3 regions of the Afipia carboxidovorans OM5 genome follow, and region 1 is predicted to be linked to each of the others. Evidence: predicted binding sites of a transcription regulator. Region 1 holds the regulator's gene; each other region holds the start of a gene.
What was found. The regulator LexA, encoded in region 1, represses DNA repair genes until DNA is damaged. The targets are predictions, from matches to a motif close to TGTTCNNNNTGTGTTCNG.
Positions count from the first base shown of each region.

Region 1 (4,168 bases):
GGCGCGCGCCTCACCGTGATCGGCGAGAGCGCGGCCGGTCGGCCGTTCGAGGGGCCCGCGATCGGTCCGAACGAGGCGGTTCGCATCTTCACCGGCGGCGTCGTTCCCGCAGGGGCCGACACCATCGTCATTCAGGAGGACGTCGAGCGCGAACACAATTTTATCACATTAGCTGAAGCCGCTCCGAAGCCCCGCCACATCCGCGAAGCCGGCCTCGATTTTCGTGAAGGCGACGTGATGTTGCGGCGTGGCACCCTCCTCTCTGATCGCGACCTCTCGCTTGCAGCCTCGATGAACCATCCGACACTGCCGGTGCATCGCAAGCCGAAGATCGCCATTCTCGCGACCGGCGATGAACTGGTGATGCCGGGCTCGCAGACGGGACCGGGCCAGATTATTTATTCGAATGCCTATGCGATCCAGGCGTTGATGCGCAGCACCGGCGCGGAGACGATCTCGCTCGGCATCGCGCACGATACAATGGAAGACACCTGCGCCGCGATCCGCCGCGCGAAGGAGATGGGAGCCGACCTCCTCATCACCAGCGGCGGCGCTTCCGTCGGCGATCACGACATGGTCAAGCCCGCGCTCGAAGCCGAAGGCACCGACATCAAGTTCTGGAAGATCGCACTGCGCCCCGGCAAGCCGATGATGCACGGCCGCTGCGGATCGATGCGCGTGATCGGCCTGCCCGGCAATCCGTCATCGTCTTACGTGTGCTCGTTCGTGTTCGCGGTGCCGCTGATCCGCGCGATGCTCGGCCGCGCACAGGTCAACCACTGCATCGAGACCGCAATTCTCGGCCACGCTCTTCCTCCGAACGATCATCGGCAGGAATATCTGCGGGCGCGCGTTCTCAACGACAACGGCGTCGCGATTGCGACTACCGTCAATCTTCAGGACAGTTCGCTGCTCGGCAATCTCTCCGCGGCGGATGTTCTGCTGGTCCGCCCTCCGCTCGCACCGGCCGCGCAGGCAGGCGAGCGCTGTGACGTGATCCGTCTGCCGGCGTAACGCGCCGCGCGGCATCGCACGCGCCGTCAGGCGCGTCCGGCGATCTGCATATTCGAAAGATTGGCAACCGGCCTGCGACGCGCAGACGCTTCCATCTCCGCCTGCAGCATCTCGAGATCCGACGGCAACGGCACCCAACCGCACGGACACTCCTGCGCCTGATGCGCGCTCGACGTTTGACGATAGATTGCACCGAGGGCCGATGCCATCATCCGCATCACCACCATCGGCGGCAGCGCGGAGTTGTCGAGCATCCGGCAGAACGTCACCATCAGGTTGTGATCGACCTCGACCTGCGTGGGCTCCTCGTTGTGATAGTCCATCGGCAATCTCCTCCCGGCACGCAGTGTGTTGCGCGCAAGACCTAGGATGATGTGCCGCGCGGCTCAATCGCAGAAAGCCAGACTGGAATTAGAAGACGTTCAATCCGGCGCGGAATAGCTCGTGATCCAGTTCGCAACTGGCCGGCCCCGCCTCAGCACGATGGAACGATGCAAAGGCCCGTTCGGCATGAATTTGTAAAATTGGGCCGATTAGATTCATAAGAATTTAACTATTGCGGAACATGTATGGAACATATAGTGTATGTTCATGATTTGTTTCGAGTGAGTCTAGCACCCTGCAAGAACATCGGCAGGTGCCGCGACGACCGGGTTGAAGGCCCGGCAGATCAAGAATTGAGGGCTGGGCCGGATGCTGACACGCAAACAATACGAACTGCTGCGCTTCATCAACGAGCGCCTCAAGGAAAGCGGGATTCCCCCCTCCTTCGACGAGATGAAGGATGCGCTCGACCTGCGCTCGAAGTCCGGCATTCATCGCCTTATCACCGCGCTTGAGGAGCGTGGCTTCATCCGCCGGCTCGCCAATCGCGCCCGCGCCATCGAAGTCATCAAGTTGCCCGAGCCCGCACTTGGCAGCGGCGGCCGTCGCGGCTTCACCCCAAGCGTGATCGAAGGCAACCTCGGCAAGGCGCGCGGCCCGGCGAGCTTTGATGAAAGCGGCGAACAGCCCGTTGCCGTGCCGGTGATGGGTCGCATCGCAGCCGGCACGCCGATCGAGGCGTTGCAGACCCGCAGCCATACCATCAGCGTGCCGCCCGACATGCTCGGCGCCGGCGAGCACTACGCGCTCGAAGTGCGCGGCGATTCGATGGTCGAGGCCGGCATTCTCGACGGCGACATGGCGCTGATCCAGCGCAGCGAGAACGCCGACACCGGCGACATCGTCGTTGCGCTGATCGACGAGGAGGAAGCGACGCTGAAGCGCTTCCGCCGTCGCGGTGCTTCCATTGCGCTCGAGCCCGCCAACACCGCCTACGAAGTCCGTATCCTGCCGCCGAACCGCGTGCGGATTCAGGGCAAGCTCATCGGACTGTACCGCAAGTACTGAGCCAAGACTTGAGGCGACATCACAACGCCTGAGAATGCGGTCGGCGCGCGAATGCCCGACTGTGAATTGTCATTGTGAGAAGTGTAAGCGACGAAGCAATCCAACTCTCTCTGCACGCTCATAGTTGAGTTGCAGGGTAACTGTTGGATGCGGCGAGCGGGCGCGGATCAAATCCACGCGCAACGATGGTCGCGCACCTCAAGTAAAAAAAAATCGCAATCTATGGCGAGCTCTCGCGCACTGGCACGAGCGCGTTGCGGTCAGCGGCGGCACGAAATCAACGATGGCTTAGATCAGCGATAGCCGCCGAAAGGTGGCGGCGGCGCGGGCTGGCGCGGCTGCTGGGCCGGCTGCGGCCGTGCCTGACGCCGCTGCTGTGTTTGCTGCGGCGGCGGTGCGGGCTTCACCGGCTCGTTCTGCGCGGTAACGGGCTGCTCAGGTGATTTGCAGTCGATCAGCCACACGTCATAGATCGGATGCTCCACCGCGTGGAGGCCCGGGCTTGCCGCAAACATCCAGCCGGAGAAAATCCGCTTCACTTCATTCTGCAGCGTGATCTCGTCGACCTCGACAAAGGCGTCGGTGTTGGCGGCTTCCGTCGCGGGGCGCGTGTAGCACGCATCCGTCTTCACCCGCAGCGCACCGAACTGCACGGTCTCGCCGATATCCTGATCGAAGGTGATGATGCGGCCGGTGATCTTGTCGAGGCCGGAGAACACCGCCTTCTTGTTCGGGATCTTGATCGCGGGTGGCTCGGTGACGATTTCATCGCCGGGCTGCAGCGTCGCCGGAGACTGCTGCGGATTGCCGGCCGGCGGCTTCTGTCCCGGCAGCGCGTTGCCGGGCGGCGGATTGACCGCAACGTTGGGAGGCTGCTGCTGCGGTGCTGTCGCACTGCCAGGCGGCGGCGCCAGCGGTTGGGACTGCACCGCTCCGGGGCGTGGCGCACCCTGCCCCGGCGGCAGCGGACGCGCAGCCTGCGGCGCAGGCAATAGGCGACCCTGCGGAATTTCCGGGACTTCCTCTTCGTCGGGATCTTGCGTGGGATCGCCATGCGACAGGCCCGCAGGCGGACGCAGCGGCTGATCGGAAAAGATGTTGCCGATCTGCGCGCGTGCCGGCGGCAAGGCAAACAGCGAGGCCGCGATCAGTGTCGCAAACGAAATCGTGGCGGCGGTTCGAAGCATTGCACGCTCTGCTCGGGCGATTCGGGCTCGCGACATTCGGCGGACACCCGCGGCGCGAGGCCATCGGTTAACACGGGCATTGCGGCAGCGAAAGGGCGGGCGCGTCGCCCGCCTCGTTCAGCTTCCCGGTGTCCAGGCCTGATAGTCACCGGTTGCCTTGGGACGCTGGCCGCTCCCAAGCGTCGAGCCTGCAGGGCGATAAGCTGCCGGCGTACCGGTCAGGTTCGGGCGATGCGGCTTCTGCCAGTCCCGCGGCGTGTAGTGCTCTTCGGTCGGCGGCACATCCGCGGTGTGATGCAGCCAGCCGTGCCAGTCGGGCGAAACCTTGGTTGATTCGGTGTAGCCGTTATAGAGCACCCAGCGCCGCTCGATCCCGAGCGTCGGATCGATCTTCCCGCCACGCGTCCGGTAATAGCGGTTGCCCATCTCGTCGGTCCCGACCAGCTCGCCGAAGCGCCAGGTCCAGAACTGGGTGCCGAACGTGAATCCGTTCCACCAGGTAAAAATCCTCAAGAGAAACAGCTTCATCTGGGAATCCATGCCGAACAGGGAGCGTTGCGGAGCCCTTGATGCCA
Region 1 covers NC_015684.1:1,870,808-1,874,975, reverse strand. The annotation lists gene OCA5_RS08730 (molybdopterin molybdotransferase MoeA) at 1-1,014, shown strand, start outside; gene OCA5_RS08725 (hypothetical protein) at 1,041-1,337, opposite strand; gene lexA (transcriptional repressor LexA) at 1,708-2,406, shown strand; gene OCA5_RS08715 (DUF2155 domain-containing protein) at 2,700-3,593, opposite strand; gene OCA5_RS08710 (NADH:ubiquinone oxidoreductase subunit NDUFA12) at 3,711-4,121, opposite strand.

Region 2 (4,168 bases), 680 kb from region 1:
GCCCTTTGGAATACGATCGGGATCGAGAATGACCGCGGCGGCCACCACCGGCCCCGCGAGCGGCCCGCGCCCGACTTCGTCGCAGCCCGCAACCGGCCAGATGCCCTGCTTCATCAGCGCGCGCTCGCGGCGGAAGCTCGGCCGCGTCACAACCGTGACCTTCGCAGGCTTGTCCACAGCCTTGGCGGCGACTTTGGCGTTCGCAGGAGATCCGGTCCGACTCATGGCCGGACAGTGCGATCAGACGCGTCGCCTCGCAAGCCGGAACTCGAAATCTTACCCGTTATCCAACCCGGCCAGCCCATGCGGAGGCGTCCACCATATAAACCTGCCGCGCGCCGCGATTGCTCACCGTCAGGTCCTTCACATGCGTCATGCCGATCTTCTCGATGACCCGACGCGAGGCAGCATTGTCGGGATGGACCAGCGCCAGCAGGCGGCTTCGCGCCATTTCGCGAAACCCGAAAGCGAGTTGCCCTTCACCGATCTCGCGCGCAAAGCCCTGTCCCCATGCCTGTTTGGCGAGAATGAAGCCCAGCTCCAGGTCGTCCGCTCCCAGTACATCGCAGGGAAGCAGCCCGGCAGCACCAATGATCTCTTCCGAACCTCTCTCCATCAGCACGGAGAGGCCGGTCGTCGCATTCCCGAAATTGAAATTTGTCTTGATGAAGGTTTCAGATTCGCCGGCCGACAACTCGCCGCCCGCGAAAACATAGCGCATCACCTCGGGCACGCCGAAAATCCGCTGATGAAGCGATGGAATGTCCGTCTCACAGACAGTCCGCAACAACAGCCTTGGCGTGATCAGCACCGTTCCCATCGGACCCTGTTTCGCATTTCATGGCGAAGATGATCCGAAATCATTGCCGCACGCTAGAATAAATCGAGTTGCTCGCCACTCTTTGCCGGTTGCACGAAATGCGCAGTCGAGAGCTTCACCCGCTTGCGGTTCAGTCCGAGCCGCTCGCAGGCAATCTCGAAGCGGCGGCCGATCATCCACGCTATCGGACCCGTGCCTTTCATCCGCGAGCCCCACTGCGAGTCGTAATCCTTGCCGCCGCGCATGTCGCGGATCAGCGAAAACACATGGCGGTAGCGATCCGGGTAATGCGCCATCAGCCATTCCCTAAACAGGTCACGCACCTCGAGCGGCAGCCGCAACACGGTGTAGTTCGCCTCGCGCACGCCGGCATGGGCGGCGGCATCGAGAATGCGCTCGATCTCCGAATCGTTAAGCGCTGGAATGATCGGCGCGGTCATCACCACCGTCGGAATGCCCGCGGCGGAGAGTTGCCGCAATGCCTCCAGCCGCTTCGGTGGTGTCGAGGCCCGCGGCTCCATCGCGCGCGCGAGTTTCGGATCGAGCGACGTCACCGAGATTGCGACCTTGGCAAGACTTTTCTCCGCCATGCGCGCAAGAATATCGATGTCGCGCGTGACCAGCGCCGACTTGGTGACGATGCCGACCGGATGGCCAGCCTTCTCCAGCACCTCGAGAATACCGCGCATGATGCGGTGCTCGCGCTCGATCGGCTGATAGGGATCGGTGTTGGTGCCGATCGCGATCGTGCGCGGCTCATAACCCGGTGCCGTCAACTCCTTCTCGAGAAGCATCGGTGCATCCGGTTTCACGAACAGCTTGCTCTCAAAGTCGAGACCGGGTGACAGCCCGAGATAGGCATGGGTCGGCCGCGCGAAACAGTACACGCAGCCATGCTCACAGCCGCGATACGGATTGATCGAGCGATCGAATCCGATGTCGGGCGAATCATTGCGGGAGATCACCTTGCGTGCAGTATCGAGCGCGATGGTGGTTTTGAACGGCGGCAGATCGTCGAGGCTCTGCCAGCCGTCATCGAACGCAGCGCGCGCCTCACGCTCATAACGTCCGCTCGCATTGGTCTGCGCGCCGCGGCCGCGGCGACGCTCGGCGTCGATCGCAACGCCGATTTCGGCGAAGTCGGAAATGCCGCCCGCCGGAACGGGAGGCAGCGGTGAAGATGCGGGCTGCAAGGCTTTGCTCAAGACTCTGCTCGTGGCTCTGCTCATGCAAAAAGCATAATTACTCTTAAGAACAAAACAAGAACATTTTTAGCCTTTCCTCATGGAGCTTTCGCAAAGCACCCGCGTTGTCGCCCGGGTGGCTTTCAGGAGGAGGATTCAATGCGGACATATCTTTTGGCAGCAGCGGCACTGGGCCTCGCCGCCGCGGGCATTACCACGGTCGGCACAGTGCCCGCCAAGGCTGGTACGGTTTGCCTCACCGACCAGGACAGCCCGAACACCTATCGGTCCTGCGAGTATTACAGCTTCCGCGCCTGCCGGGCTTCATCGCGGGGCGTTGGCGGCTCCTGCGTGCGCAATCCGTTCGGTGACGAAGATGCTTATCTCGTCGCGCCATCCGTCGAGTTCGGTTCGGCCTACAACCGTTATGACGGCCCGATCTACGATCGCGGCTATTACGGGCCGCGCTATCGCTGGTAAGTCTGAGATTTTTTACTGATTGAAAGCCCTCTCCTACCGGGAGAGGGCTTTTGGCCGCATTACTTCGCCTGTGCCTTGCCGCGCTTCAGGTGCTCATCGAGCCGCGGCATGATCTCGACGAAGTTACACGGATTCGTGCGGTAATCGAGTTGATGGGCGAGAATGCCATCCCAGCCATCACGACAGGCACCGGGCGAGCCCGGCAGCGAGAAGATAAACGTGGTGCCCGCAAGACCCGCCGTCACGCGACTTTGAATCGTCGATGTGCCGATCTTGGCGTGGCTCAGCATATGGAAGGCGATGGAAAAACCGTCCATACGCTTGTCGAATAAAGGCTCGACCGCATCGGGCGTGATATCGCGTCCGGTGAAGCCGGTGCCGCCCGTTGTCACCACGATGTCGATGCCATCATCGGCAATCCAGCGTTTCAACTGTGCCTGAACTTTCTCGATATCGTCGGTCACGATCTCACGCGCAGCCATCTTGTGGCCTGCCGCGGTGATCCGATCGGCCAGGATCGAACCGGACTTGTCGTCGGCAAACGAGCGCGAATCCGAGACGGTCAGCACCGCGATGTTGAGAGGAATGAAAGGCTTTGATTCATCGAGAGAGGTCATGATCTTTTATCCGTCATTCCGGACAGGCCGCGAAGCGGACTGATCCGGAATCCTGATATGAGGCGTGAGATTCCGGATGCGCTCGCAAGCGCTCGCGCTCCGGAATGACGTCACAAATTCCCCGCGCCAAAGGTGTTGCACGCCGAGATGTTGCCCTGCTGATAGCCGGTCATGAACCAGCGCTTGCGCTGCTCGGCCGAGCCGTGGGTGAAGGAGTCCGGCACCACGCGGCCCTGCATCTTTCGCTGCAGCGTGTCGTCACCGATCGCCGCCGCGGTGCGCAGCGCGCCGTCGATGTCACCCGGCTCGATGAAACCCGGCCGCTTTTTCTCCTCGCGATTGACCCAGACGCCCGAGAGGCAATCGGCCTGTAGTTCGATCCGCACCTGAATGGCGTTCGCCTCGGCCTTGCTGCGCGCCTGGCGCTGCTGGGCGTTCGCCTTTTCGAGAATGCCGAGCAGGTTCTGCACGTGGTGGCCCGCTTCATGCGCGATGATATAGGCCGCGGTAAATTTGCAGGCGCTGCCCTGGCAGCCGTTGAAGCGCGTCTCGATCTCGCGGAAGAAGCTGGTATCGAGATAGATGCGCTGGTCCGGCGGGCAGTAGAACGGACCCATCGCCGATTGCGCCATGCCGCACTGGCCGCCATTGGTCGCCTGACGGAACAGGACGACGCGCGGGCCGCGATAGGTTCGGCCATTGGCCGAGAAGATTTCGCTCCAGCGATCGTCGATCTCGCCGAGGACGCCGGCGATCATACTGCCGACCTCGTCGGTCGGGGCACCACGCTTGGCCTGCGATGACGGCCGGTCGGTCTGGTAGCTCGGCGCCTGCCCGCCGCCGGTGAGAATCTCCGCGCCGCCGATCAACACCCTGGGGTCGATGCCGACCGCCCAGCCGATCAGGCCGAGAACGATAACGGTGCCGATGCCGAGCCGGCCCCCACCGCCCATGGGAAAGCCAAACCCTCCACCGCCGCCGCCGAATCCGCCGCCATCCTCGCGCCGGTCCTCGACATTGTCGCTGCGGCGGAAATCGTCATAACGCATCGGTCTCTCCTCAAGGCG
Region 2 covers NC_015684.1:1,188,529-1,192,696, reverse strand. The annotation lists gene OCA5_RS05640 (ribonuclease HII) at 1-225, opposite strand, end outside; gene OCA5_RS05635 (GNAT family N-acetyltransferase) at 284-820, opposite strand; gene OCA5_RS05630 (PA0069 family radical SAM protein) at 874-2,049, opposite strand; gene OCA5_RS05625 (DUF3551 domain-containing protein) at 2,164-2,484, shown strand; gene moaB (molybdenum cofactor biosynthesis protein B) at 2,544-3,101, opposite strand; gene ypfJ (KPN_02809 family neutral zinc metallopeptidase) at 3,212-4,150, opposite strand.
Region 2: OCA5_RS05630 (PA0069 family radical SAM protein) is a predicted target of LexA. The motif match lies at 2,071-2,088, and genes of this name have one in related genera.

Region 3 (4,168 bases), 1.4 Mb from region 1:
ATCTGGCGCTTGAGGTCAGCCGCCTTGGGCGAAAGGTTCGCAATATTGGCCTTGAGCAGGAAGGCATCGAGACCGCCGTTGTGGTCGACGCTCTTCAGCGCGTTGGTGGACACGCGCAGCCGCACCGACTGGCCGAGGGTCTCGGACATCAACGTGACGTTGCACAGGTTCGGCAAGAACCGGCGCTTGGACTTGATGTTGGAATGGCTGACCTTGTGGCCGACCTGCGGCCCCTTGGCCGTCAATTCGCAGCGCCGTGACATGGCGAAATCCTTGTGTCTCCCGGGGCCGAGAAGGCCCGCGCGGGGGTTGTTACCGTCCATTTCAGGAACCGCGGACGTATAGTCGGAGGGCGGCCAAGCGTCAAGGCGGCGGGGCCGTCAAAGAGCTCGAAAACGTCGGCAGAATAGCGATTTTATGAACGAAGCCAAGTGCTTCCCTTCGTAAAAATGCCTCCCAACATATAATCGGCACAATCAGGCTTGAAACAGCGCGGCGCTCCGCTCGGTTCCAGTTTTGAGGCCGCGCCGCCCGCTTCGATCGGGGTTTTTCATTTGATGAATTTTGGTCTCCAGCATGCGCTTGGCGGGTTTCTCTGCGCCCTGCCGTTGTCCCTCGCGAGCTCCTTTCTCGCGGCCCCGGCCGCCGCGCAGGGGCACCTGGACGCCAAGTATCAGGCAACGCTCAGCGGGCTCGTGATCGGCAAGGGGGATTGGACCGTCACCGTCGGCGATAAGGACTTTTCGAGCGCCACCTCCGGCGGCACCACGGGCCTCGTCAAGGCCATCGGTGGCGGCCACGGCACGGGTTCGGTGAAGGGCAGGGTGCTGGCCGGGAAGCCCATCCCGGAGACGTATCTGAGCTCGGTGTTCTACGGCAAAAAGAACGAAACGATCCGCATTGCCTTCACCGGCGAGCGCATCACGGCATCTTCCATCGAACCGGAGCCGCCTCCGACGGCGGGGCGGATACCCGTGCTGGATGCGCACCGCCGTAGCGTCAGCGATCCGATGTCCGGAGTGCTGTTTATTGCGCCCGGCCGCGAGGATCTGCCGAATCCGCAGGCGTGCGGGACCAAAGCGGCCATCTTCGACGGCCGGATGCGCTACGACCTCGAACTGGCCTTCAAGGCGATGGAGACGCTGACGCTTGCAAGCGGCGCCAGGGTGCCCGCGGTGGTCTGCGCGGTCAGCTTCAAGCCGCTGTCGGGCTATGTGCCGTCTCGGGTGGCGATCAAATATCTCACCGCGCGGCAGGATATCGACGTTGCCCTCGCTCCGATCGCGGGAACGCGCGTGCTGGTGCCGCTGCGGGTGCGGATTCCGACCCCGCTCGGGCTCGGCATGGTAATGGCGACCGATTTCAGCACCACCGCGCAGCCGCAGGCCGCGAGGCGAAGCAATTAGATCGGAGCGGTGGTCGGCTTGACTCGCGAGCCAAACGGAGTCCTCCGTGCATTAAAGAATTCGCTTGTCAGAGCGGTCTCAAAACGCCACCAACAGCCGCGATCTGGTGGCATGATAGGTCAGCATGCACGATATCTTGCGGTGAACGAAGCCAGATACGACATGAGTCAGCGATTCGGGCCGCTTTCGTTCCGGACTCGTTCCAATCCTTAAAATCGCGCAGAGAGTCTGAGCGAAAAAGCGTCGCATTGTGAAACACCAGCTCCCTTCAATCTCCAGTCGAAGCGATCGTGCACCGGGTGCGGGTGTCACTGCTGTGCTCGGCCCGACGAACACCGGCAAGACGCATCTTGCGATCGAGCGGATGCTTGCGCATTCCTCCGGCCTGATTGGCTTGCCGCTGCGGCTTCTGGCGCGCGAGGTCTACAACAAGATCGTCGCCCGCGCGGGCGCGGAGCAGGTCGCGCTGATCACCGGTGAGGAGAAGATCAAGCCACCGAATGCGCGCTACTGGGTGTCGACCGTCGAGGCGATGCCGCGCGAACTCGACGTGTCGTTTCTCGCCGTCGATGAAATCCAGATCGCCGCCGATCTTGAGCGGGGTCACGTCTTCACCGACCGCATTCTCAACCGGCGCGGCCGCGATGAGACGCTGCTGCTCGGCGCCGCGACGATGCGGCCTTTGATCGAGCGGCTTCTGCCCGGCGCCAATATCGTGACGCGGCCGCGTCTGTCGCTGTTGGAATTTGCGGGCGACCGCAAGATCACGCGCCAGCCGCGCCGCACGGCGATCGTCGCCTTCTCTGCCGATGAGGTTTACGCAATCGCCGAATTGATCCGCCGCCAGCACGGCGGTGCGGCTGTGGTGCTGGGCTCGTTGTCGCCGCGCACGCGCAATGCGCAGGTGGAGATGTTCCAGTCCGGCGATGTCGATTATCTCGTCGCGACCGACGCCATCGGAATGGGCCTCAACCTTGATGTCGATCATGTCGCCTTCGCATCCGACTATAAATATGACGGTTATCAATTCCGTCGCCTGACGCCTGCAGAATTCGCGCAGATTGCAGGCCGCGCCGGCCGTGCCACGCGCAACGGCACGTTCGGTACCACGGGACGCTGCGCGCCGTTCGAGCCCGAACTCGTCAACGCACTGCAGAACCACCTGTTCGACAGCGTGAAGATGCTGCAATGGCGCAATACGGCGCTCGACTTTTCCTCGCTCGCGGCGCTGCAGGTGTCGCTTGCGCTCGCGCCGGAGCATCAGGCGCTGACGCGCGCGCCGCTTGGTGAGGATCAGCGCGTGCTGGAACACGCCGCGCGCGACCCAGATGTGCGCGATATGGCGACGGATTCCGCCTCGGTCGAACGGCTCTGGGAAACCTGCCTGGTTCCCGATTACCGCAAGCTGTCACCGGCGGCACATGCTGAGCTGGTTACAACGCTATTCTCGTTCCTGATGCGAAAGGGCCGGATTCCGGATCAATGGTTTGCGGCGCAGGTGGCGCAGGCGGATCGGGTGGATGGCGGTATCGACACCCTGTCCGCGCGGATTTCACAGATCCGGACCTGGACCTTTGCCGCAAACCGGCCGGACTGGCTGTCCGACCCACTCCATTGGCAGGAAACGACCCGTGCGGTGGAAGATAAATTGTCGGATGCATTGCATTCGAGGCTAACGGAGCGTTTCGTTGATCGCCGGACCAGTGTATTGATGCGCCGCTTGCGGGAAAACATGATGCTGACGACTGAAATTGGAAAGACCGGCGAAGTCACTGTTGAGGGCCATGTCATCGGCCGTCTCGACGGATTTATGTTCGCCCCCGATGCCGCTGAGGCAGGCTCGGAAGCGAAGGCGCTGCAGGCGACTGCACTGAAGGCGCTGGCCGGGGAAATCGACGCGCGCGCGGAGAAGCTCTCTGCTGCCGCCGACGATCAGTTCGCGCTTGCCTCCGACGGCACGCTGCGCTGGACCGGCGATGCGGTCGGCAAGCTTGTCGCCGCCGACGAGGTGCTGCATCCGCGCATCCGCATTATCGCCGATGAGCGCCTCACCGGTGCTTCGCGTGACGCCGTGCAGGCGCGGCTCGATCTCTGGCTCAAGACGCATATCGAAAAAATTCTCGGGCCGATGTTCGAGCTCTCCAAGGCCGAGGACGTCACCGGCATTGCGCGCGGCATTGCCTTCCAGCTCGTCGAGGCGCTCGGCGTTCTGGAGCGGCCAAAGATTGCGGCCGAGATGAAGGATCTCGATCAGCCCTCACGCGCCGTCTTGCGTAAATACGGCGTGCGCTTCGGCGCCTATCACATCTTCTTCCCGGCGCTGCTCAAGCCCGGCGCGCGCACGCTCGCCTCGCTGTTGTGGGCGCTGAAAGAGGACAATGTCGATATGAACGCGCTCGGCGGCGCGCAGCATCTCGCAGCGAGCGGCCGCACCTCGTTCCCAGCCGACAAGACATTGTCGAACGATGCCTATCGCGTGCTGGGTTACAGGCTCGCGGGCGAGCGCGTGGTGCGCGTCGATATTCTCGAGCGTCTCGCCGATCTCATTCGTCCCGCTTTGGCGTGGCGGCCCGGCACCGGCATGGAGAAGCCTGCAGGTGCGTTCGACGGCCGTTCGTTCACCGTGACGCAGGCGATGACCTCGCTCACCGGTTCGGCGGGTGAGGACTTCGCCTCGGTGTTGCGTTCGCTCGGTTATCGTATGGATCGCCGTGCGCCGCTGCCGGAAGAACCGAAGCCGGAAGCATCTACCGAAGTTGCTT
Region 3 covers NC_015684.1:464,212-468,379, forward strand. The annotation lists gene rpmB (50S ribosomal protein L28) at 1-263, opposite strand, end outside; gene OCA5_RS02240 (DUF3108 domain-containing protein) at 558-1,406, shown strand; gene OCA5_RS02245 (helicase-related protein) at 1,657-4,168, shown strand, end outside.
Region 3: OCA5_RS02245 (helicase-related protein) is a predicted target of LexA. The motif match lies at 1,594-1,611, and genes of this name have one in related genera.